Regions from separate parts of the Serratia rubidaea genome, predicted to be linked through region 1. Evidence: predicted binding sites of a transcription regulator. Region 1 holds the regulator's gene; the other holds the start of a gene.
What was found. The regulator ArgR, encoded in region 1, controls arginine synthesis, uptake and breakdown. The targets are predictions, from matches to a motif close to ANTGAATAAAAATACANT.
Positions count from the first base shown of each region.

Region 2: argC (N-acetyl-gamma-glutamyl-phosphate reductase) is a predicted target of ArgR. The motif match lies at 8,769-8,786, and genes of this name have one in related genera.

Region 1 is NZ_CP065640.1:1,934,483-1,946,906, forward strand. Features, by position in the region: gene I6G83_RS08900 (methyl-accepting chemotaxis protein) at 492-2,045, shown strand; gene fbp (class 1 fructose-bisphosphatase) at 2,105-3,109, opposite strand; gene mpl (UDP-N-acetylmuramate:L-alanyl-gamma-D-glutamyl-meso-diaminopimelate ligase) at 3,280-4,644, shown strand; gene yhcN (peroxide/acid stress response protein YhcN) at 4,845-5,108, opposite strand; gene yhcN (peroxide/acid stress response protein YhcN) at 5,236-5,499, opposite strand; gene argR (transcriptional regulator ArgR) at 5,905-6,375, opposite strand; gene mdh (malate dehydrogenase) at 6,842-7,780, shown strand; gene I6G83_RS08935 (helix-turn-helix domain-containing protein) at 7,845-8,105, opposite strand; gene I6G83_RS08940 (DNA-binding protein) at 8,283-8,639, shown strand; gene I6G83_RS08945 (DNA-binding protein) at 8,917-9,273, shown strand; gene ispB (octaprenyl diphosphate synthase) at 9,315-10,286, opposite strand; gene rplU (50S ribosomal protein L21) at 10,555-10,866, shown strand; gene rpmA (50S ribosomal protein L27) at 10,884-11,141, shown strand; gene I6G83_RS08965 (DMT family transporter) at 11,261-12,232, shown strand; gene cgtA (Obg family GTPase CgtA) at 12,249-12,424, shown strand, end outside.
Region 2 is NZ_CP065640.1:1,328,424-1,340,847, reverse strand. Features, by position in the region: gene I6G83_RS06190 (bifunctional aspartate kinase/homoserine dehydrogenase II) at 1-1,678, shown strand, start outside; gene metF (methylenetetrahydrofolate reductase) at 1,906-2,802, shown strand; gene I6G83_RS06180 (hypothetical protein) at 2,866-3,264, opposite strand; gene I6G83_RS06175 (hypothetical protein) at 3,990-4,226, opposite strand; gene ppc (phosphoenolpyruvate carboxylase) at 4,590-7,235, opposite strand; gene argE (acetylornithine deacetylase) at 7,571-8,716, opposite strand; gene argC (N-acetyl-gamma-glutamyl-phosphate reductase) at 8,934-9,938, shown strand; gene argB (acetylglutamate kinase) at 9,959-10,732, shown strand; gene I6G83_RS06150 (argininosuccinate synthase) at 10,760-11,974, shown strand; gene argH (argininosuccinate lyase) at 12,060-12,424, shown strand, end outside.

The DNA of each region.
Region 1 (12,424 bases):
ATAAATGCCTATTATTATTTTTGTTGGCGCCATCGTTATTAATACTGTTCTCAGTATCTTGACAGCAATATCTTAATGAAAACCGGTTTAACACGACAAATAGAATAGTATATCGTTAATGCGTTGTATGTTTGAACCATGACCGCTGTATCTGATGATGCCTGTTAGTTTTAACCTTGCTACTCTGGCGATATTCTTCACGTTATTATCTTTTTCGACAGATAAATATCCCTTTTGCGCAAATAGAGCGAGCTGGTTTGGGCAGAGGGCGCTTTACAGCCTTTATTTGGCAGAATAGGCCATCTGCCTGCCACGCTGGCGGCTGATGGCGCAGCGGCGTGTTTTTTTCAGATTAATCCTTGTTCAGCATCAAGTTTCGCCCTGGCCTGTCGATAACCTAGCAAATAACAACGACGCGCTGCGGCGACGTCCTGCGTTTTACCACCCTACATCTTCTGTAACCACCTATTGTCGATAGCCAGGAAAAATCCATGCTAAATAAAATTACGGTGAAGGCCGGGCTGCTGGCCCTGCTCAGCCTGCTGACGGTATTGCTGATTATGGTCAGCATTATCGGTGTCAATGCCATTAACCAGGGCTCACGTTCGCTGCATACCCTGAATCAGATTCTGGGCGAGGAGCTGGGCTCGCTGGCGAACAGTTCCAACCTGACGCTGCGGGCGCGCACCGCCGCATCTCTGGCGGTGCGCCAGCGCGAAGTGGGTCAGATTGCGGTGGCCGACGCCACCGTCGGGCGTATTTACGGCTATCTGGCGCAGTCGCAGCGTGAAATGGCGACGTTTGTCGGCGTGGGGACGGTCACCGAGCGCGGCAAAACGCTGTCCGAACGTCTGCAGGCCAGCTACCGCGCTTACCAGGAGCAGGGCGTGCGTCCGATGGCGGACGCCATCAAGGCCGGCCAGATCGACGAATACTACCGTATTCAGGAAACGCGCATCTCTAAGCTGAGCATTGCATTTGAAAACGATCTGAGCGAATTCCGCCGCTTTGCCATGGAAACCGGGCAGCAGCAGGTGCGCGAGGCGGAAGGCAACGCCAGCACCAAGATTGCATTAATCGTGGCGGCCGGAATACTCAGCGTGCTGCTGGCGGTGCTGGCCTGGTTTGCGCTGCGGCTGATTATTCTGCGCCCGCTGGATGCGTCGATCGCCGAGCTGGAGCATATTGCCAACGGCGATCTGACCCGTAAGATCCGCGGTGAAGGGGATACCGAAATGGGCCGCCTGATCCGGGCGATGCAGCGCATGCAGCAGTCGCTGGTGATGTCGGTCAGCAAGGTGCGCGATGCCAGCAGTCAGATTGACGTCGGCTCCCGCGAGCTGGCGGCCGGCAACGTTCACCTGGCGCAGCGTACCGAAGAGTCGGCGGCCTCGCTGGAAGAGACCGCGGCCAGCATGGAACAGCTGACCTCAACGGTTAAAATGAATGCGGAAAACGCCGAGCAGGCCAACCAGCTGGCGCTCAGCGTGTCCGACGTCGCCGACCGCGGCAGCGACGTAGTCAGCCAGGTCAAAGACAAAATGCTGGCGATTACCGACAGCTCCCGCCGCATTGCCGATATTATCAGCGTGATGGACGGCATCGCATTTCAGACCAACATTCTGGCGCTGAATGCGGCGGTTGAGGCGGCGCGGGCCGGCGAGCAGGGGCGCGGCTTTGCCGTTGTCGCCGGCGAGGTGCGTAGTCTGGCGCAGCGTAGCGCGCAGTCGGCCAAGGAGATTAAGGGGCTGATTGAAGCCTCGCAGGAGCGGGTGCAGGAAGGCGAGCAGATGGCAGAGTCGGCGGCGCAAACCATGAACGGCATTGCCGATGAAGTCGGACGCGTTACGGCGCTGATGCGCGAAATCTCGGCGGCGACCCGCGAACAGAGCAGCGGCATCGAGCAGGTCAATCTGGCGGTGGCGCAGATGGATCAGGTGGCGCAGCAGAATGCGGCGCTGGTGGAAGAGTCCGCCGCCGCAACGCGCTCACTGGAAGAGCAGGCCCAGTCATTGGCGCAGAGCATGGCGGCGTTCAAACTATAACGCGATAACGGCGCAGCGTGCTGCGCCGTGGGGCCTGAGCGGCCCCGGCGTCGAAGGCGTTACTCGTCCGGATAGTCGGCGATAAAGCGTTCGGCGTCTTCTACCATCGATTTGGTGCCGACGAAGAACGGCGCGCGCTGGTGCAGTTTCTGCGGCGTAATGTCCAGAATACGGTTTTTACCGTCGCTGGCCTTGCCGCCGGCCTGTTCGGCCAGAAACGCCATCGGGTTGCATTCATACAGCAGACGCAGCTTGCCCTGTGGGTGGCTGGCGGTGCTTGGGTAGATATAAATGCCGCCTTTCAGCAGGTTGCGGTGGAAGTCGGCAACCAGAGAACCGATATAGCGCGAGGTGTAAGGACGCTGCGTCGCTTCGTCCTGCTCCTGGCAGTATTTGATGTATTTCTTCACGCCGAGAGGGAACTTGATGTAGTTGCCTTCGTTGATGGAATACATATTGCCGGATTCCGGGAAGCGCACTTTCTCGTGGGAGAGGCAGAACACGCCCAGAGAAGGATCGTAGGTAAAGGCATGGACGCCATAACCGGTGGTGTACACCAGCATGGTGGAGGAGCCGTAAACCACGTAACCGGCCGCGACCTGGGCGCTGCCCGGCTGCAGGAAGTCTTCCTCGGTCACCGGGGTGCCGATTGGCGTAATACGGCGATAGATGGAGAAAATCGTCCCGACGGAGACGTTGACATCGATGTTGGAGGAGCCGTCCAACGGATCCATCAGCACTACATACTTGCCGTTTTCAGCACGGTCGCCGTCAAAAATGACGATCTCGTCTTCTTCTTCAGAAGCGATGCCCGCCACTTCGCCGCGCGCTTTCAGCGCTGCTTTCAGCTTTTCGTTCGCGTACAGGTCCAGTTTCATCTGAACTTCGCCCTGTACGTTGGAAACGCCGCTGGCGCCCAGGATATCCACCAGACCCGCTTTGTTGATGTCGCGGTGGATGATTTTTGCGCCCAGTTTGATGGCCGACAGCAGTGCGGTCAATTCGCCGGTAGCGTGAGAGAAGTCGTGTTGTTTCTCGACGATAAATTCGCCTAACGTTTTCATGACACAATCCCTGAATCTACGGATGGATAGCAGTTTTTAACAAACCGCCAACGTTTTCGCCAGCAGTGTAGCCCAAAGCGTCGCGCTATTCATAGGCAAATCCATTTCTTCTGGACGATTCTGAGCGTTAGAATAAGCGCACATTCGACGTACTCAACAATGAGAAACCTATGCGCATTCACATTCTTGGCATCTGTGGCACCTTTATGGGCGGGCTGGCGGTACTGGCGCGCTCGCTTGGACATGAGGTCACGGGTTCTGACGCTAACGTCTATCCACCGATGAGCACGCTGTTGGAAAACCAGGGGATCGCGCTGATCCAGGGGTACGATCCGGCACAGCTGGATCCGGCGCCGGATCTGGTGATCATCGGCAATGCCATGACGCGCGGCAATCCGTGCGTTGAAGCGGTGCTGGAGCAGGGGATTCCCTATGTGTCCGGCCCGCAGTGGCTGCACGACTATGTGCTGCGCGATCGTTGGGTTCTGGCGGTGGCCGGCACCCATGGCAAAACCACCACCGCCGGCATGGCGGCCTGGATCCTGGAAGCCTGCGGTTATCAGCCCGGCTTTGTGATCGGCGGCGTACCCGGCAACTTTGACGTTTCCGCGCGTCTGGGCGGCAGCCCGTTCTTTGTGATTGAGGCCGATGAGTATGACAGCGCCTTCTTCGACAAGCGCTCCAAGTTTGTGCACTACAGCCCGCGTACGCTGATCATGAACAACCTGGAGTTTGACCACGCGGATATCTTTGACGACCTGAAGGCCATTCAGAAGCAGTTCCACCATCTGGTGCGCATCGTGCCGGGCCAGGGCAAAATCATTCTGCCGGACAACGACGCCAACCTGAAGCAGGTGATGGCGATGGGCTGCTGGAGCGAGCAGGAACTGGTGGGTGAAGACGGCGCCTGGCGCGCCGAGAAGCTGACCACCGACGCCAGCCATTATGCGGTCTGGCTGAACGGCGAAAAAGTGGGCGAGGTCAACTGGTCGCTGGTGGGGGAACACAATATGCACAATGGCCTGATGGCGATTGCGGCGGCCCGCCATGTCGGCGTCGCGCCGGCCGATGCCTGCCGTGCGCTGGGCGACTTTATCAACGCCCGTCGCCGCCTGGAACTGCGCGGCGAAGCCAACGGCGTAACAGTTTATGACGACTTTGCCCACCACCCGACGGCGATTCTGGCCACCCTGGCGGCGCTGCGCAGCAAGGTCGGCGGTACCGCGCGCATTCTGGCGGTGCTGGAACCGCGCTCCAACACCATGAAGATGGGCATCAGCAAAAACGATCTGGCGCCTGCCCTTGGCCGTGCCGATGAAGTGTTCCTGTATCAGCCGGATCATAACCCGTGGCAGGTGGCGGAAGTGGCGGAAGCCTGCGTGCAGCCGGCCCACTGGAGCGCCGACGTGGATACGCTGGCGGAGATGGTGGTGAAAACCGCGCAGCCGGGCGATCACATTCTGGTGATGAGCAACGGCGGTTTCGGCGGCATTCATGACAAGCTGCTGGCGGCGCTGGCGCAGCGGGAGAAGTAACGCTGCCGGTATGCCATGCTGATGATAAAAAGCCGCTCTGCGGCTTTTTTCTTGCCCATAAAAAAAGCCCCCGCAAGCGGGGGCAATGGGGTTTCGTCGGATAGGACGACGAGGGGTTCTTCAGGGAATTCGCGTTAACGTCAGAACTCGGCAGTGGCATTGACGAGGATAATCAGCTCGGTAAACGCGTCCCTGAATGGTTATTTATAGATTTCAGCCGTGGCGTGCCAGTTGCCGTTCTCACGGGCTTCAATGATGCGGTAGGCTTTGGCGCCCTGTTGGTCAGCCTTATCGGACAGCGCCTGGCGAATATCCGGCGGTGAGCCGGCGACGCCGCTGGCGGTAACGGTACCGATAGACTGCAGGGTGCTGGCCTGTTGAGTGCTCACCAGCGTGGCGGCTGAGGCGCCAAAAGAGACGGCTGACAGCAGCGCCATCGCTGCAATCGTAAATTTCATGTTCATGATGGTTAGTCCTTGATGCTACTCAGTAACGGCCTGGAAGGACGGATTGTTTTTTTATTCTTGAAGACCGTTATGGGTGCAGCGTTGCCAGAGATTTTATCGTCCGTTGCCGGAGCGTATTAAGTGCTTACTTGTAAATTTCCGCCGTGGCGTGGAAGTTGCCTTCGTTACGCGCTTCGATCACGCGAAAAGCGGTGGCGCCTTTGGCATCGGCTTTATCAGACAGCGCCTGACGGATATCAGAAGGCGCCGCAGCAACGCCGCTGACGGTAATGGTGCCCGCCGGCTGCAGATTTGCCGCCTGTTCTGCGTTAATGGATTGTGCTGCAAAAGCACCGAATGAAAGCATAGACAGCACGCCAAGAGTCACAACAGTAGTTTTAACTTTCATGATTTGACCTCGTAGAATTCTTTTATCAGTTCCTGTGAACTGTGATTCATGTCACGGAAATGAGTATACAGCTAGTAACCCGAAAAATTAATAGTTTGCTAACAGTTCCCTATGAAACTTTATCATTATGCTTACCATTTCTTATAACCGGCAGGAATAAAAAGTGGTTATAAAACGATCTTTCTATGTTAAATTTCTGTAATATCAAGCAGGTGAGCAACTTTGTCGAAAAGTGCGGAATCGGCTATCTGCGGCAAAACGCCGTGATGAAATAGCGCGAATGATGACGTTGCTGGTGCGATCGTCGCGATCAGCGCGACAATGGGAAACTATGCAAAGGCGTAAAGAAGGCGGGAAGCCTGCCCACGACGCGGCCGTGGACCGCGTCGTGACGGGAAGTGATGATTACAGTTCCTGTTCGAACAGCGCCAGGATGGCTTCATACAGCTGGCGGGCGGTGAAGGCGCTGGCCGGGGTAACGAAGATGGTGTCATCACCGGCGATAGTGCCGAGGATACCTTCCGACTTACCCAACGAGTCGAGCAGGCGGGCGATCAGCTGTGCTGCGCCAGGGCTGGTGTGGATCACCACCACGGCATCATTGTGGTCGACGTCGAGCACCAGGTTCTTCAGCGGGCTGGTGGTGGTCGGCACCCCCAGCTCGGCGGGAAGGCAATACACCATCTCCATCTTGGCATTACGCGTGCGTACCGCGCCGAACTTGGTCAGCATGCGTGATACTTTGGATTGGTTAATGTTTTCGAAGCCTTCTTCTTGCAGCGCCAAAACGATCTCGCCTTGCGAACTGAATTTTTCTTCCTTCAATAACGCCTTGAACGCTTTGATCAGATCTTCCTGCTTTGCGGGATTACGCATTTTGCACCGTGGAATGTTGCCAATAGAGGTCATTATTATGCATATAGATGAATTTTTATGCAATAAAAGCGGGGGCCGACCAGCAAAAAAATGGCCGGAACGGCAGGGAAAGGGCGTTATTCTAGCAAAATACGCGGGTCATGAATATGCCCTTTCTCACAGGATTCATCGGCGGAAAAGAGTGAATAAAATGTTATTAAAATGATGTTGTTCTGATGTTGCGTAAGGGTGTAATGTAACGGCCGGTTAACTTGCGCGTGAATAACCTCGCACAATTTTCGATTACTGTGCGCTATGCCCTTCATGCACAGGTTATTTAATCTAAAATGTCCGCGATCACGGCTATTTTATTGCGTCAGTTCGCAATCCTACGGTTAAGCGATTGTTTTTAAAGGCGTGATAACATAAGTTCCGTAACCCTGAATTCACGGCGCTTTTATATTTAAGATAATACAAGGAGTATAGGATGAAAGTTGCAGTTCTCGGTGCAGCTGGCGGTATTGGCCAGGCCCTTGCCCTTCTACTCAAGACCCAGCTACCTGCAGGTTCTGAACTCTCCCTCTACGACATTGCCCCCGTTACGCCAGGCGTTGCCGTTGACTTAAGCCACATCCCAACCGCTGTTAGCATCAAAGGCTTCAGCGGTGAAGACGCCAAACCTGCGCTGCAGGGCGCCGATGTGGTGCTGATTTCCGCCGGCGTAGCGCGCAAGCCGGGTATGGACCGTTCTGACCTGTTCAACGTTAACGCCGGCATCGTGCGTAACCTGATTGAACAAGTGGCGGCAACCTGTCCGAAAGCGTGCATCGGTATTATCACCAACCCGGTGAACACCACCGTCGCCATCGCGGCGGAAGTGCTGAAAAAAGCGGGCGTGTACGATAAAAACAAACTGTTCGGCGTGACCTCGCTGGACATTATCCGTTCCAACACCTTCGTGGCCGAGCTGAAAGGTAAAAAGCCGGAAGAGCTGAACGTGCCGGTCATCGGCGGCCACTCAGGCGTGACCATTCTGCCTCTGCTGTCCCAGATCCCGGGCGTGAGCTTTACCGACCAGGAAGTGGCTGATCTGACCAAGCGTATTCAGAATGCGGGTACCGAAGTGGTTGAAGCCAAAGCCGGCGGCGGGTCGGCGACGCTGTCCATGGGCCAGGCGGCTGCACGTTTCGGTCTGTCTCTGGTGCGTGCGCTGCAGGGTGAGCCGGGCGTTGTTGAGTGCGCCTATGTGGAAGGCGACGGCAAATATGCGCGTTTCTTCGCACAGCCGCTGCTGCTGGGCAAAAACGGCGTGGAAGAGCGTAAAGACATCGGCACGCTGAGCGCGTTTGAGCAAAAAGCGCTGAACGACATGCTGGACGTTCTGCATAAAGATATCGAACTGGGCGAGAAGTTTATCAACAACTGATTGACCCCGTAGCGTGATACAAAGGCCGCCGGTATTATCCCGGCGGTTTTTTTATGCCCTGACGTCAGGATTTTATCCGACTCTTGCGATCCAGCAGACGCTGGGTTTCGGGATCAAAATAGCGGCTTGGCCAGATTTCCGAAGGGTGGACGTTCAGCGCCTCGGCGATCAGCCACTCGCCTTTCGGCCAGGGGCGGGACAGGGCGTTAGCCAGGGTTGATGAACTGAGCCCGGCGCGGCGCGATACCGCCGCCAGCGTGGTGCCCTTCTTACGTAGTGCTGCGATGACATCGGCAGGATGCCAATCTTCACTCCTTGAATTCATGTTGATCTTCCTTTTGTGATTAGCCAAAGTGGCGTTAGTGGTATAACTAACGCGTTCGTATTAATCGTTCGTACAACGTAAGCGGTTATACGGAAACAAGAATACCATTATTTTTCCTAAAAACGCCCTCTGTTTTCCAAAAATAATGGTGACGCATAATCTTCAGAGACGATGGCTATGAAAAGTGAGTGGTTTTCTGCCAAGGAATTGACGGGCATTGCGGGGTTACCTTCCTCGCCACAGGGAATTAACCAGATGGCGCGTCGGGAAAAATGGGTCAGTCAGCGTCGCAAAGGCGTACAGGGCAAAGCGGTGGAGTACCATATCGACAGCCTGCCGCCGGGCGTGCGCAATGCCCTGATACTGAAGGAAGACTCTGCGGGCTACACCGTAGAGAAACAGGATCCGCTGGCGGTATGGAACGCCTATTTTCACCATATGTCGGACGATGAAAGAGAGCAGATGCTGGCGTTTCTGCTGCGCGAAGGTATTGGCGGGCTGCTGGCGCTTATCGCCGAGGGGCGTCAGCGATAAGCACCGATAAAGCGTCTGGAGAACATCAGGAAAGCGTTTCTTAAAAATCGCGCAGCCCCGTCCCCGTCGGGTGCGCCACTCCTTCCGGCGCGGTGCATTCATATTGATCTTCTTTGTGTGATTAGCCAAAGTGGCGTTAGTGGTATAACTAACGCGTTCGTATTAATCGTTCATAAAACGTGAACCGGTGATATGGAAAAAATAACGCCTTTATTTCCGAAAAGAATGAATCTTTTCCAAAAATAATGGTGGCGCATAATCTTCAGAGACGATGGCTATGAACAGTGAGTGGTTTTCTGCCAGGGAATTGACGGGCATTGCGGGGCTACCTTCCTCGCCACAGGGAATTAACCAGATGGCGCGTCGGGAAAAATGGGTCAGTCAGCGTCGCAAAGGCGTTCAGGGCAAAGCGGTGGAGTATCATATCGACAGCCTGCCGCCGGGCGTGCGCAGTGCCCTGATGCTGAAGGAGGATCCCGCGGGTTACGCCGCAGAAAGACAGGATCCGTTGGCGGTATGGAACGCCTATTTTCACTATATGTCGGATGATGAAAGAGCGCAGATACTGACGTTTCTGCTGCGTGAGGGCATTGGCGGACTGCTGGCGCTTATCGCTGAGGGTCGTCAGCGATAAGCACCGGTAAAGCGCCTGGGGACATAGTAGGCCGTAATGCCTTAAAACTCGCGCTGCACCGCCAGGTGCGCCAGTCCTTCCAGTGCGGTGCGGTATTCTGACGGCGGCAGGGCCTCCAGCGCGCTGATGGCCTTGTCGGCTTCTTCTTCCGCCCGCTGGCGGGTATAGGTCAGCGAACCGCACTGTTCCATCGCCGCCAGCACCGGCTCCAGCAGATGGCGGCCGTTGCCCTGTTCAATGGCGCCGCGGATCATGGCCGCCTGCTCCGGGTTGCCGTTATGCATGGCGTGCAGCAGCGGCAGCGTCGGTTTACCTTCATTCAGGTCATCGCCGGTGTTTTTACCCAGCGTGCTGCCGTCGGCGCTGTAATCCAGCAGATCGTCAATCAGCTGGAACGCGGTGCCGAGATAGCGGCCATAATCCTGCAGCGCCTGTTCCTGCTCCGGCGTGGCGCCGGACAAGATGGCGGAAGATTGCGCAGCGGCTTCAAACAGGCGCGCCGTCTTGCTGTAGATCACCCGCATATAGCTCTCTTCGCTGATATCCGGATCGTTGACGTTCATCAGCTGCAGCACTTCGCCTTCGGCGATCACGTTGACCGCTTCCGACATCAGCGCCAGCACGCGCAGTGATTCCAGGCTGGTCATCATCTGGAAGGCGCGGGTATAAATGAAATCGCCGACCAGCACGCTGGCGGCATTGCCGAACGCGGCGTTGGCGGTCGCCTTGCCGCGGCGCATATCGGATTCATCAACCACATCGTCATGCAGCAGGGTCGCGGTGTGGATAAACTCAATCAGCGCGGCGATGGTAATGTGCTTGTCGCCTTCCGAATGCAGCGCCCGGGCTGCCAGGACGGCGATCATCGGCCGGATGCGCTTACCGCCACCGCTGATAATGTAATAGCCAAGCTGATTGATGAGCGTGACTTCGGAATTCAACTGTTCGAGAATTGTTGCATTCACTGCCGCCATATCTTGCGCGGTTAACTCAATAATTTGATCTAGGTTCATTGTATTGTTTTCAGCTGTGTTTCTCTTCACCGCGATGAGAACGCTGCTCACATCGGTACATGGCGGTAACTGTGCCTATGATTGTACTTGAAAAACGGCGTAGATAAACGCCACGAAAGAAACTGTGCTTTTTTTCTTCTTTTTTCTACTTCAGTCGAGATTCTGCTCTTGTCATGTGCTGTATTTTTGCGTAGAATTCGCGCCCTATTGTGAATATTTATAGCGCGCTCTGTACTAATCATCGAGCACGCGGAAAGCGGAGTTTTATATGTACGCGGTTTTCCAAAGTGGTGGTAAACAACACCGAGTAAGCGAAGGTCAGACCGTTCGCTTGGAAAAGCTGGACATCGCAACTGGTGAAGCGGTTGAGTTTGACCAGATTCTGATGATCGCTAATGGCGAAGATATCAAAATCGGCGTTCCTTTCGTCGATGGCGGCAAGATCAAAGCTGAAGTCGTTGCACACGGTCGTGGCGAGAAAATTAAAATCGTTAAGTTTCGTCGTCGTAAGCACCACCGTAAGCAGCAGGGCCACCGTCAGTGGTTCACTGACGTTAAAATCACCGGCATCAGCGCTTAAGTTAGGAGAGCGGATTAATGGCACACAAAAAGGCTGGCGGCTCGACTCGTAACGGTCGCGATTCAGAAGCTAAACGTCTGGGCGTAAAACGCTTTGGCGGCGAAGCAGTACTGGCAGGCAGCATCATCGTTCGTCAACGTGGCACCAAGTTCCACGCGGGCACCAACGTAGGTTGCGGCAAAGACCACACTCTGTTTGCTTTGAAAGACGGTAAAGTCAAATTCGAAGTTAAAGGCCCGAGCAATCGTAAATTCATCAGCATCGAAGCTGAATAATTTTTCGAGCCTTAATAAATAGATGTAAGCCCTGCAATTCGTTGCGGGGCTTTTTACATTTATAGCCAACCCATTTTACACCTTGGCTATTCGGGAACGACAGCGCGGGCAGATGACGCATGGAAACAAAACAGCAGGTCGGGGTCGGTATTTCTCTGGCGTTAACCACGGCGGTTTGCTGGGGCGCGCTGCCGATAGCCATGAAAGAAGTTCTACAGGTGATGACGCCGTTTACCATCGTCTGGTATCGCTTTACCATTGCGGCGGTTGGGCTTGGCGTTATTCTGGCGTTACGCGGCCGTTTGCCGCCGGTAAAACTTTTTCGCCAGCCGCGCTGGCTGCTGTTGCTGGTGATTGCTACCGCCGGGCTGCTGGGGAACTTTGTGTTTTTCAGCTCCTCGCTGCAGTATCTCAGCCCGACGGCCTCGCAGGTGATTGGCCAGCTGTCGCCGGTGGGGATGATGTTCGCCAGCGTGCTGATCCTGAAAGAGCGGATGCGCATTACCCAGGTGATTGGCGCGCTGATGCTGATTTGCGGGCTGATGCTGTTTTTCAACGTCAGCCTGGTTGAGATTTTTACCCGCCTGACGGATTACACCCTGGGGGTGCTGTTGGGCGTCTGCGCCGCAACGGTATGGGTCACCTACGGCGTGGCGCAAAAGGTTCTGCTGCGCCGGCTGGCGTCGCCGCAGATTCTGGTAATGTTGTACACTTTATGTGCAATCGCATTATTTCCCCTGGCGCAGCCGGGGATGATTTTTCAGCTGAGCGGCTGGCAACTGGCCTGCCTGCTGTTTTGCGGTGCGAATACGCTGATTGGTTATGGCGCTTTGGCAGAGGCGATGGCGCGTTGGCAGGCGGCGCAGGTGAGCGCGTTAGTGACGCTGACACCGCTGTTTACCCTGCTGTTTTCAGATTTATTGGCGTTGGCATGGCCGCAGATGTTTGCCGCCCCGACGTTGAATGTCGTCGGTTACGTGGGCGCGTTTGTGGTGGTTGCGGGCGCAATGTTTTCCGCAATTGGTCACCGGTGGTGGCCACGACGGGCAGAAAACCTCCTGGTTGCTCCTATCAAGCAGCCCGGTGAATGATTTACGGAGACGGAAAATGAAGTTTGTAGATGAAGCAGCGATATTGGTCGTTGCAGGTGACGGTGGTAATGGTTGCGTCAGCTTCCGTCGCGAAAAATATATCCCCAACGGCGGCCCGGACGGCGGCGACGGCGGTGACGGCGGCGACGTCTACCTGCTGGCGGACGAAAACCTGAACACGCTGATCGACTA
Region 2 (12,424 bases), 610 kb from region 1:
GCGGCTGGACGAGGCCAGCGAGCTGGCGCGCCTGGCGGCGCCGGTGCTGCATACCCGCACCCTGCAGCCGGTGTCCGGCAGCGATATCGATCTGCAGCTGCGCTGCAGCTATCAGCCGGAACAGGGGTCGACCCGGATTGAGCGGGTGCTGGCTTCCGGCACCGGTGCGAAGATTGTCACCAGCCATGATGACGTTTGTCTGGTTGAACTGGCGGTGGCGCCGCAGCATGACTTCAAGCTGGCGCAAAAAGAGTTGGAGCTGGTGCTGAAACGCGCGCAGATCAAGCCGCTGTCAACCGGCCTGCATCCGGATCGCAACCTGATTCAGCTGTGCTACACCTCGGAAGTGGCCGACAGCGCGCTGCGCGTGCTGCAGGATGCCGGGCTGCCGGGAGAGGTGCAGCTGCGGCAGGGGCTGGCGATGGTGGCGCTGGTCGGCGCCGGCGTGTGCAAGAACCCGCTGCACAGCCATCGTTTCTACCAGCAGCTGAAGGATCAGCCGGTCGAGTTTATCTGGCAGGCGGAAGACGGCATCAGCCTGGTGGCGGTGCTGCGTCAGGGGCCGACCGCGTCGCTGATCCAGGGGCTGCACCAGAGCCTGTTCCGGGCGGAAAAGCGCATTGGTCTGGTACTGTTCGGCAAAGGCAACATCGGCTCCCGCTGGCTGGAGCTGTTTGCCCGTGAACAGAAAAACCTGTCCGCCCGCAGCGGTTTTGAATTCACGCTGGCCGGGGTGGTGGACAGCCGCCGCAGCCTGCTGAATTACGACGGCCTCGACGCCAGCCGGGCGCTGGCCTTCTTTGAAGAAGAGGCGCAGGAGCTGGACGAGGAGTCCCTGTTCCTGTGGATGCGCGCGCACCCGTTTGACGACCTGGTGGTGCTGGACGTGACCGCCAGCGAAGACCTGGCGCAGCAGTATCTGGATTTCGCCAGCTACGGCTTCCACGTGATCAGCGCCAATAAGCTGGCGGGCGCCTCCTGCGGCAGCAACTACCGCCAGATCCGCGACGCTTTCGCCAAAACCGGCCGTCACTGGCTGTACAACGCCACCGTCGGCGCCGGCCTGCCGGTTAACCATACGGTGCGCGACCTGCGTGACAGCGGCGACGGCATTCTGGCGATCAGCGGCATTTTCTCCGGCACGCTGTCGTGGCTGTTCCTGCAGTTTGACGGCACCGTACCCTTTACCGAGCTGGTGGATCAGGCGTGGCAGCAGGGGCTGACCGAGCCTGACCCGCGTGTGGATCTGTCCGGCCAGGACGTGATGCGCAAGCTGGTGATTCTGGCGCGCGAGGCCGGCTACGATCTCGAGCCGAATCAGGTGCGGGTAGAGTCGCTGGTGCCGGACGGTACCGAGCAGGGCACGGTCGATCAGTTCTTTGAGAACGGCGAGGCGCTGAACCAGCAAATGCTGCAGCGCTTTGAGGCCGCCAGCGAGATGGGGTTGGTGCTGCGTCACGTGGCGCGTTTTGACGCCAACGGTAAGGCGCGCGTCGGCGTGGAGGCGGTGCGCCCGGAGCATCCGCTGGCCGCGCTGCTGCCGTGCGATAACGTCTTTGCGATTGAAAGCCGCTGGTACCGCGATAACCCGCTGGTGATCCGCGGCCCGGGCGCCGGGCGTGATGTCACCGCCGGCGCTCTCCAGTCCGATCTCAACCGGCTGGCGCAGCTGTTGTAATCCTCCTTGGCGAGGTGAATGCCGACAGGGCGCTGCTTGCAGCGCCCTGTTGCTTTTTCAGCCGCCGGTCACATGAAATTCTCTCCGGTAGCGATGAGGATTAATCATCCTATTACCCTCACTTTTCTGTTGACTCTTTCACCAACATCCGGCATTTTCTATCTAGACGTCTAAACGTATAGACGCTTATTAAAATAACACCGCGATCGACAAGAGGCAGACAGGGTATGAGTTTTTTTCACGCAAACCAGCGGGAAGCGCTGAACCAGAGCCTGGCCGAATTAAACGGTCAGATTAACGTATCGTTTGAGTTCTTTCCGCCGCGCACCAGCGAAATGGAAGAGACTCTGTGGCAGTCGATCGATCGTCTGAGTAGCCTGAAGCCCAAATTCCTCTCGGTCACCTACGGCGCCAACTCCGGCGAACGCGATCGCACCCACGGCGTCATCAAGGGGATTAAGGATCGCACCGGCCTTGAGGCCGCTCCGCACCTGACCTGCATTGACGCCTCGCGCGAACAGCTGAGCGAGATCGCCCGCGACTACTGGAACAACGGCATTCGGCATATCGTGGCGCTGCGCGGCGATCTGCCGCCGGACAGCGGCAAACCGGAGATGTATGCGGCCGATTTGGTGGCGCTGCTGAAGGAGGTGGGTGATTTCGATATTTCGGTGGCGGCGTACCCGGAGGTGCACCCGGAGGCGAAAAGCGCGCAGGCCGATCTGATCAACCTGAAGCGTAAAATCGACGCCGGCGCCAGCCGCGCGATTACCCAGTTCTTCTTTGACGTGGAAAGCTACCTGCGTTTTCGCGACCGCTGCGTCGCCACCGGCATTGACGTTGAAATCGTGCCGGGCATTCTGCCGGTGTCCAACTTCAAGCAGCTGCAGCGCTTCGCCGCCATGACCAACGTGCGGGTGCCGAGCTGGATGACCAGCATGTTCGCCGGGCTGGATGATGACCCGGAAACGCGCAAAATGGTGGGGGCCAATATTGCCATGGATATGGTGAAGATCCTCAGCCGTGAAGGGGTAAAAGACTTCCACTTCTACACGCTGAACCGCGCCGAGATGAGCTACGCAATTTGCCATACGTTGGGAGTGCGCCCGGTAGCGGCGGCCTGAAAGTAGGCAGCAAGAAAAAACCCAACCAGATGGTTGGGTTTTTTGTTCTTTATTATTGCGCTATTAACCGTTAGGGCGCTCTGAGAAATCGTAAATGGTGGCAGGATTCATACGGTGTGTGTAGGCGTACTCCACTCTGTAATTCGTTGACTCAGCGGTGAAGGGGCTTAATGGCCTGAATTCAGTTCGGTTTGTTCCATCGAAAGTGGTCAGTTCGACTGTACAGGAAACCCCATAGGTTTTAGTCCCCTCTTTGAAAGTAAACCAACAGTTCAGAAGAATAAAGGGCAGTACTTCGCCCTCCAGGGTTCCAAGAGCACCTCTGTTAGTTATCTCCCAGCGGCCGTAGAGGCGCAGGCGGCCGTCAACGGTTTCGCCGAATTTGGCCAGATACAACCGGCGCATTTCTTCCATCGGGAAACGTTCTTCCAGCGATTGATACGTTTTGGTGATATCAGTCATACATAAATTCCTTGTAAAAAGTGTTTAAAGATTAGTGATATGCCATACGGAAAAGCTTTCCCGTATGCAGATACGCTAACTATTAACACTTGTTTTTGTAAGGTTATTGGGGCGTGCTGGCGCTGGGACAAATAAACATAAAAAAATGCCCGCTATATCAATAGCGGGCATTGGTAAGGGATGCGTTGAGCGTGTAGCCTAGCCGGTATTGCGCATCCCGGCGGCGATGGTGACGGACAACTATAATTTAGTTCAAGGCGGGCATTAGCATCGAGCCCTTACATCGGCGGCATGATAAGTTCAGCATTATTTAATTTAATATAAAGTTTAACAATAAATATTTTAGAATTGTCATGAAATAAGAAAATACAATGCAAGAGAAGGCCAATACGGTGATTCTGTAATAAGTATCTATCCATGCTGATGTTTTAGGTCCTATCTCATCAAGGAAATTATAGATAGAATCGCTTTCTTCGTGCATGAATAGTGGCTTTCTTTTGTTTTTCAAACAATGAAAATAATATGACATCCCAAATGAACCAAAGTATCCCATCTGTGAATGGAAATGGTATGCAGCGCCAAATGAGTATTTTTTTGACAGATATGTATTTATAGTTGCGTAGTAATTATTTTTTATTTTACAAAAATAAAAGAATAAATATACCATGGATATGATAGATATCCATGCTGAGGCGATTCCAAGGTAAGAAATTACAGTTATCATTTTAGTCTTTAAGTAGGTAGTCAATAAAAGTTTCGCCTGACTTGCTACCCAGGTATCCGCCGACCAGCGATCCTACGGCAGCACATGCGAACCCTCCAGCACCGAACAGCCTATCTGTATTGAGCTGTATGAAGTAACGGGTTATATGTGTATTACGACGATTAAATAGTAATTCTTGCAATGCCAATGAAGCGGGCTGTTTTAACACATAATCATTAGGGAGAATGTTACGTAGCATGTTTATCCCGCTTAAGTTACAACTCATAGCTCCGCTAATATTAACCTAATCTTACCCATAGTGGGTACACCTGATAGTTATTTTTTTCGTTTCTCAGCATAGTTGTCCCGAAGAAGATGAATGACGGCGCTTTACACAATAAAGTTAGGTGTTCCGTTAACGTTTGTCAGATAAAACCCTCTTCTCTTTCTTGTTAAACCGAATAAGGTAAAATATAAGAGTATATAACGTCTTAATAATGGATGTTTACCCCAGGTTTATAGCTGCAAGATTTATTGAATCTCTTACCTGACCAGGGCTACAGGAAAAAATGCCCGCTATATCAATAGCGGGCATTGGTAAGGGATGCATTGAGCGTGTGGCCTAGCCGGTATTGCGCATCCCGGCGGCGACGCCGGCGATGGTGACCATCAGCGCCTGCTCGACGCGTGCGTCCTGCTGGTCGCTTGCCTCCTGCTGACGTGAGCGGTGCAGCAGTTCGGCCTGCAGCACGTTCAGCGGGTCGGTATAGACGTTACGCAGCGCGATGGATTCGGCGATCCACGGCAGGTCTTCCATCAGGTTGTCATCGTTGGCGATGGCCAGCACCACTTTGATATCGCTCTCCAACTGCTCGCGCAGCTGTTTGCCCAGCGGCCACAGCGATTCATCCACCAGACGCTGATCGTAGTACTCCGCCAGCCACAGGTCGGCCTTGGCGAACACCATTTCCAACATGGCGATGCGGGTGGAGAAGAACGGCCAGTCGCGGCACATCGTCGCCAGCTGCTCCTGCTTGCCGGCTTTCACCGCTTCCTGCAGCCCGGCGCCGGCGCCCAGCCAGGCGGGCAGCATCAGGCGGTTCTGCGTCCAGGCGAAGATCCACGGAATGGCGCGCAGGCTTTCCACGCCGCCGTTCGGCCGGCGTTTGGCCGGGCGGGAGCCCAACGGCAGTTTGCCCAGTTCCAGTTCCGGCGTTGCCGCGCGGAAGTAGGGCACGAACTGCGGGTTTTCACGCACGTAGCCGCGGTACATCTGACATGAGGTGTCGGACAGCTCGTCCATCAGGGTGCGCCACTCTTTCTTCGGTTCCGGCGGCGGCAGCAGGTTGGCTTCCAGAATCGCGCCGGTATACAGCGCCAGACTGCTGATGGTGACTTCCGGCAGGCCGAACTTGAAGCGGATCATCTCCCCCTGTTCGGTGACGCGCAGCCCGCCTTTCAGGCTGCCCGGCGGCTGCGACAGCAGCGCCGCATGGGCCGGCGCGCCGCCGCGGCCGATTGAACCGCCGCGGCCGTGGAACAGCGTCAGCGCAACGCCGGCTTTTTCACAGGTTTTAATCAGCGCGTCCTGCGCGCGGTACTGCGCCCAGGAGGCGGCCATCACGCCGGCGTCTTTGGCCGAGTCGGAGTAGCCGATCATCACCATCTGTTTGCCCTGAATAAAGCCGCGGTACCAGTCGATATTCAGCAGCTGGGTCATCACGTCGTCGGCGTTGTTCAGATCGTCCAGGGTTTCGAACAGCGGCGCCACCGGCAGAGCGAACGGGCAGCCGGCTTCTTTCAGCAGCAGATGCACCGCCAGCACGTCGGACGGCGTGCGCGCCATGGAGATCACATAGGCGGCGATGGATCCCTGCGGCGCCTCGGCGATCACCCGGCAGGTCTCCAGCACTTCCTGCGTGTCCGCGCTGGGTTGCCACTGCAGCGGCACCAGCGGGCGCTTGGAGTTCAGCTCGCGGATCAGGAACGCCTGCTTATCCGCTTCCGACCAGCTTTCATAATCCCCCAGGCCCAGATAGCGCGTCAGTTCGGCGATAGCCTCGGTGTGGCGGGTACTTTCCTGACGTACGTCGATGCGCACCAGCGGCACGCCGAAGCAGCGCACGCGGCGCAGGGTATCGAGCAGTTGGCCGTTGGCGATGATGCCCATACCGCAGGCGACCAGCGACTGATAGCAGGCGTACAGCGGTTCCCACAGCTGCTCATTGCTCACCAGCAGGTCGTGCGGCTTCAGCATGCGTTCGCCTTTCAGACGGCCTTCCAGATAGGCCTGCGAGCTGATGAGCTGGCTGCGCAGGCGCTTCATGATTTCCCGGTACGGCTCTTGCACTGCCTCACCGCCGGCCAGCTCGCGCAGCGCCGGCGTACATTCGGTCATCGACAGTTCCGAGACCAACACCTGGATATCGCGGGTGAACAGGTCGCAGGCTTTCCAGCGGCTCAGCAGCAGCACGTGGCGGGTGATTTCGGCGGTGACGTTCGGGTTGCCGTCGCGGTCGCCGCCCATCCAGGAGGTAAAGCGCACCGGCACGGCTTCCACCGGCAGGCGGTAGTCGATGGCGTTTTCCAGCTGTTCGTTAAATTCGCGCAGGAAAGCCGGCACGCCTTCCCACAGGCTGTTTTCCACTACCGCAAAGCCCCATTTGGCTTCATCGATCGGCGAAGGGCGGTTTTTGCGGATTTCATCGGTGTGCCACGACTGCGCCACCAGCTGACGCAGACGGCGCATGATCTTATTGCGCTCGTAATCGGCCAGATCGTTGTGATCCAGCTGGCTGAGGCAGGTGTTCACCTCCACCAGTTTGTGGATCAGGGTGCGGCGGGTGATCTCCGTCGGGTGGGCGGTGAGCACCAGCTCGATGGAGAGTTGATCCACGGCGTCGCACAGCTCTTTATTGCTGAGTTTTTTGCCTTTCAGGCGGCTGAACAGCTGCGCCATCGCTTCCGGATTGCTGGCGGCCTCGCCGTGCGGCGAAATGCTGTGATACTGCTCGGCCACGTTGGTTAAATTGAGGAACTGACTGAAAGCGCGCGCTACGGGCAGCAGCTCATCGTTGGACAGGTTTTGCAGCGTAGTGAGCAGCTCCTGACGATGCGCCTCGTTGCCTGCGCGTGAAGATTTGGAAAGTTTACGGATGGTTTCAACACGATCGAGAATATGCTCGCCCAGCGCTTCTTTAATGGTTTCGCCGAGCAGTTTGCCGAGCATACTGACATTACTTCGCATTGCCGAATATTGTTCGTTCATATAACCCCTGACCCAATCTGTACGTATTTGCATACCTTTCATGTGCGGGATGTATCTGTTCTGGCTGTTATCCCTGATGCCTGGATACCACCCCGAGTGCATTTAGGTATCTGTTGTAAGTAAATTTCACGCGTCAGGCAAAGAAAGCCTGTTTTGTCACACCACGTGTCTGTCCAATGGTTAATTGACACTATTTTCAGCAAAAAAACATCAAAATCATCGTTTTTTCTGAAATTTAATTACAGCCCGCGGTTTATCAGTGCGGCTAATTACGCGCGGGCTTACTCCTTTCAGCCAGGGGCATGATAGATCATTGCCCCTATGATTTCGTCGGTTTATTGATGGCAGAAGTGATCGACCAGCTGGCCGATCAGCTTGCGGGTAGGCTCGATAAAGGCGGTGTCGATGTATTCATCCGGCTGGTGCGCCTGGTTGATGGAGCCGGGCCCCAGCACCAGCGTCGGGCACACTTCCTGGACAAACGGCGCCTCGGTGCAGTAGTTGACCACTTCTGTGCGTGAGCCCAGCAGCTGCTCGATCACCGCCACCAGGTGGTGATCGGTCGGGCATTCATAGCCGGGGATCGGCGGATGCAGCTCATCAATACTCAGACGACCCGGCCAGCGCTCGCTCACCGGCGCCAGCGCGCTGTGCATCAGCTCATTAATATTTTCCAGCGTCATCCCCGGCAGCGGGCGGATGTCCAGATGCAGTTCGCAGCAGGCGCAAATGCGGTTTGCCGCATCGCCGCCATTAATATGCCCGAAGTTCATCGTCGGATACGGCACGGCAAACGCCGGGTTGTTATAGCGCTCCTGCAGGGTTTTACGCAGCTCCATCAGGTGGCCGATCGACTCATGCATCAGGTCGATGGCGTTGACGCCGCGCGCCGGATCGCTCGAGTGGCCGGACTGGCCGGTGATGCGGATAGCGTTGGAGAGATGGCCCTTATGCGCGCGCACCGGCCGTAGCGACGTCGGTTCGCCGATGATGGCGAAGTCCGGACGGATAGCGGTCGAGGCGGCGAAGTAGCGCGCGCCGGCCATCGTCGTTTCTTCATCCGCCGTGGCCAGAATATACAGCGGCTTGGTCAGCTTGCTGGCGTCGATATCGCGCACCGCATCCAGAATAAAGGCAAAGAAGCCTTTCATATCCGCCGTGCCGAGACCGTACAGCTTATTGTCGTGTTCGGTCAGGGTGAACGGGTCGCGCGTCCAGCGCCCTTCGTCATAGGGCACGGTGTCGGTATGGCCGGCCAGCAGCAGGCCGCCGCTGCCTTCGCCGATACTGGCCAGCAGGTTGAACTTGTTGCGGGTATCTGGCACCGGCTGCACGTCGACGCGGAAGCCTAAATCGCTAAACCAGCCGGCCAGCAAATTGATTAACGCTTCATTACTCTGATCGAGAGCGCCATCGGTGGCGCTGATCGACGGGGTGGCGATCAGCGCCCGGTACAGCTCAATAAATGGAGGTAATTTCATCTTCACTGTTGACAGCCTTTGGTTAGGGTAGTATCAATATTCATGCATTTATTTTGAATAAAAATACAGTAAACTAAAGCGTAACGGAACCCGAGGACCGGATGTTTATAAAAACATCAACGCTCAACCACGTGGGTGAACGACGCAACAACGCGGTCGAACCCTGTTACCGGGGTCGCAAGCGACCACTTGGCAAGTTTAGAAGGTGAAAGGCCACATGTTGAATACGCTGATCGTTGGTGCCAGCGGCTATGCCGGAGCGGAGCTCACGGCTTACCTGAATCGTCACCCACATATGAACATAACCGCTTTAGCGGTTTCAGCGCAAAGTGCAGATGCAGGAAAATTGCTTTCCGACCTGCATCCGCAGTTGAAAGGTATCGTCGATTTACCGCTGCAGCCGCTGACGGACGTGGCGCAGGCGGCGCAGGGCGTCGATGTGGTGTTCCTCGCCACCGCCCATGAAGTCAGCCATGACATTGCGCCGCTATTTCTGGCCGCCGGCTGCGTGGTGTTTGACCTGTCCGGCGCCTTCCGGGTGCAGGATGCGGCGTTCTATCCGCAGTATTACGGCTTTGAGCATCAGCATGCCGACTGGCTGGAACAGGCGGCGTACGGCCTGGCCGAGTGGCAGAGCGACAAAGTCAAAACTGCGCAGCTGATCGCAGTGCCGGGCTGCTATCCGACCGCCGCCCAGCTGGCGCTGAAGCCGCTGATCGACGGCCAGTTGCTGAATTTGTCGCAGTGGCCGGTGATTAACGCCACCAGCGGCGTCAGCGGCGCCGGGCGCAAGGCCAGCGTCACCACCAGTTTTTGCGAGGTGAGCCTGCAGCCGTATGGGATTTTCACCCACCGGCATCAGCCGGAGATCGCCGCGCACCTCGGTACGCCGGTGATCTTCACCCCGCATTTGGGCAACTTCCCGCGCGGCATTCTGGAAACCATCACCTGCCGGCTGCAGCCCGGCGTGAGCGCTGCGGATATCGCCGCCGCCTATCATGCCGCCTATGACGACAAGCCGCTGGTGCGGCTGTATGAGCAAGGCGTGCCGGCGCTGAAGTCGGTGGTGGGGCTGCCGTTCTGCGATATCGGCTTTGCCGTGCAGGGCGAACATCTGATCGCCGTGGCGGTGGAAGATAATCTGTTAAAAGGTGCGGCCGCTCAGGCGGTGCAGTGCCTGAATATTCGCTTTGGGTTCCCTGAAACCCAATCATTACTTTAAGTCCGCGTGAGTAAATAACGATGAATCCGTTAATTATCAAGTTAGGTGGCGTGTTATTAGACAGTGAAGAAGCGCTGGAGCGTCTGTTTACCGCGCTGGACAGCTATCGCGCCCAGTATCAGCGTCCGCTGGTGATCGTACACGGCGGCGGCTGCGTAGTGGATGAGCTGATGAAGCAGCTGTCTCTGCCGGTGGTGAAGAAAAACGGCCTGCGGGTCACGCCTGCCGAACAGATCGACATTATTACCGGCGCGCTGGCGGGCACGGCCAATAAAACCCTGCTGGCATGGGCGGTGAAGCACCAAATCAATGCGGTCGGCCTGAGCCTGGCCGACGGCAACAGCGTGACGGTTACGCAGCTCGATCCGGAGCTGGGCCACGTGGGCAACGCGCAGCCGGGGTCGCCGGCGCTGCTGCAGACTCTGCTGGGCGCGGGCTATCTGCCGGTGGTCAGCTCCATCGGCATTACCGCCGGCGGCGAGCTGATGAATGTCAATGCCGACCAGGCCGCGACGGCGCTGGCCGCCACGCTGGGCGCCGACCTGATCCTGCTGTCGGACGTCAGCGGCATTCTGGACGGCAAGGGCCAGCGTATTGCCGAAATGACGGCGCAAAAAGCGGAGCAGCTTATCGAACAGGGTATCATTACCGATGGTATGGTGGTGAAGGTTAACGCGGCGTTGGACGCTGCCCGCACCCTTGGCCGCCCGGTCGATATCGCCAGCTGGCGCAACGCAGAAAAATTACCGGCGCTGTTCAACGGTGAGTCAATCGGCACCCGGATTCTTGCTTAACTTCAGAATTGAAATAGGAATAAGACAATGCAAAACCAAAATATCAAAAAAATCGTGCTGGCTTACTCCGGCGGCCTGGATACCTCTGCCATCATTCCATGGCTGAAAGAGAACTACGGCGGCTGTGAAGTGGTGGCGTTCGTGGCGGATATCGGCCAGGACCGCAGCGATCTGGAAGGGGTGGAGAAAAAGGCGCTGCAGTCCGGCGCCTCCGAGTGCCACGTTGTCGACCTGCGTGAAGAGTTCATCCGCGATTACGTCTATCCGGTGCTGCAGACCGGCGCGCTGTATGAAGGCACCTATCTGCTCGGCACCTCGATGGCGCGTCCGATTATCGCCAAAGCGCAGGTTGAGCTGGCGCTGAAGGTCGGCGCAGACGCGCTGTGCCACGGTGCAACCGGTAAAGGCAACGATCAGGTGCGTTTCGAAACCACCTACACCGCGCTGGCGCCGCAGCTGAAAGTGGTGGCGCCTTGGCGTGAGTGGAACCTGCGTTCCCGTGAAGCGCTGTTGGATTACCTGAAAGAACGCAATATCCCGACGACCGCGTCACTGGAGAAAATCTACAGCCGTGATGAAAACGCCTGGCATATCTCCACCGAAGGCGGCGTGCTGGAAAGCCCGTGGAATGCGCCGAACAAAGATTGCTGGGTCTGGACCGTCGACCCGCTGGAAGCACCGGATCAGCCGGAGCAGGTTACCATCAGCGTTGAAAAAGGCCGGGTGGTGGCGGTAAACGGCGAAACGCTGACGCCGTACCAGTGCCTGGAAAAACTGAACGTACTGGGCGCCAAGCACGGCGTGGGGCGGATCGATATCGTCGAAAACCGTCTGGTCGGCATCAAATCCCGCGGCTGCTATGAAACGCCGGGAGGCACCATCATGGTTGCGGCGCTGCGCGGCGTTGAGCAGCTGGTGCTGGACCGCGACAGCTTCAAATGGCGTGAGCAGTTAGGTCTGGAAATGTCCTACGTGGTTTACGATGGCCGCTGGTTTGCGCCGCTGCGTCGCTCGATTCAGGCTTCTGCTGAAGCGCTGGCGGAAGAGGTGAACGGTGAAGTGGTGCTGCAGCTGTATAAAGGCCAGGTGACGGCGATTCAGAAAAAATCGGCCAACAGCCTGTATTCAGAAGAATTCGCCACCTTCGGTGAAGACGAAGTTTACGACCACAGCCACGCCGGCGGCTTTATCCGCCTGTTCTCTCTGTCTTCACGTATCCGTGCGTTGAACGAACAGAAGTAAGGTTGGCGGTTGTGAGTATTTCGGGGCGCAGCATGCTGCGCCCCTGATGTTCTGAGCGAATGTATAAAAAATTCAGGAGCAGATTATGGCACTTTGGGGCGGGCGGTTCAGTCAGGCGGCGGATCAGCGGTTCAAACACTTAAACGACTCACTGCGTTTCGACTATCGCCTGGCGGAGCAGGACATTGTCGGCTCCGTCGCCTGGTCGAAAGCGCTGGCGACCGTCAACGTATTGACGGCGCAGGAGCAGCAGCAGCTGGAGCAGGCGCTGAATGCCCTGTTGACGGAAGTGCAGGCGGATCCGCTGGCGATCGTGCAGAGCGATGCGGAAGATATCCACAGCTGGGTGGAGCAGAAGCTGATCGAGAAGGTCGGCGATCTGGGCAAAAAGCTGCACACCGGGCGCAGCCGTAACGATCAGGTGGCGACCGATCTTAAGCTGTGGTGCAA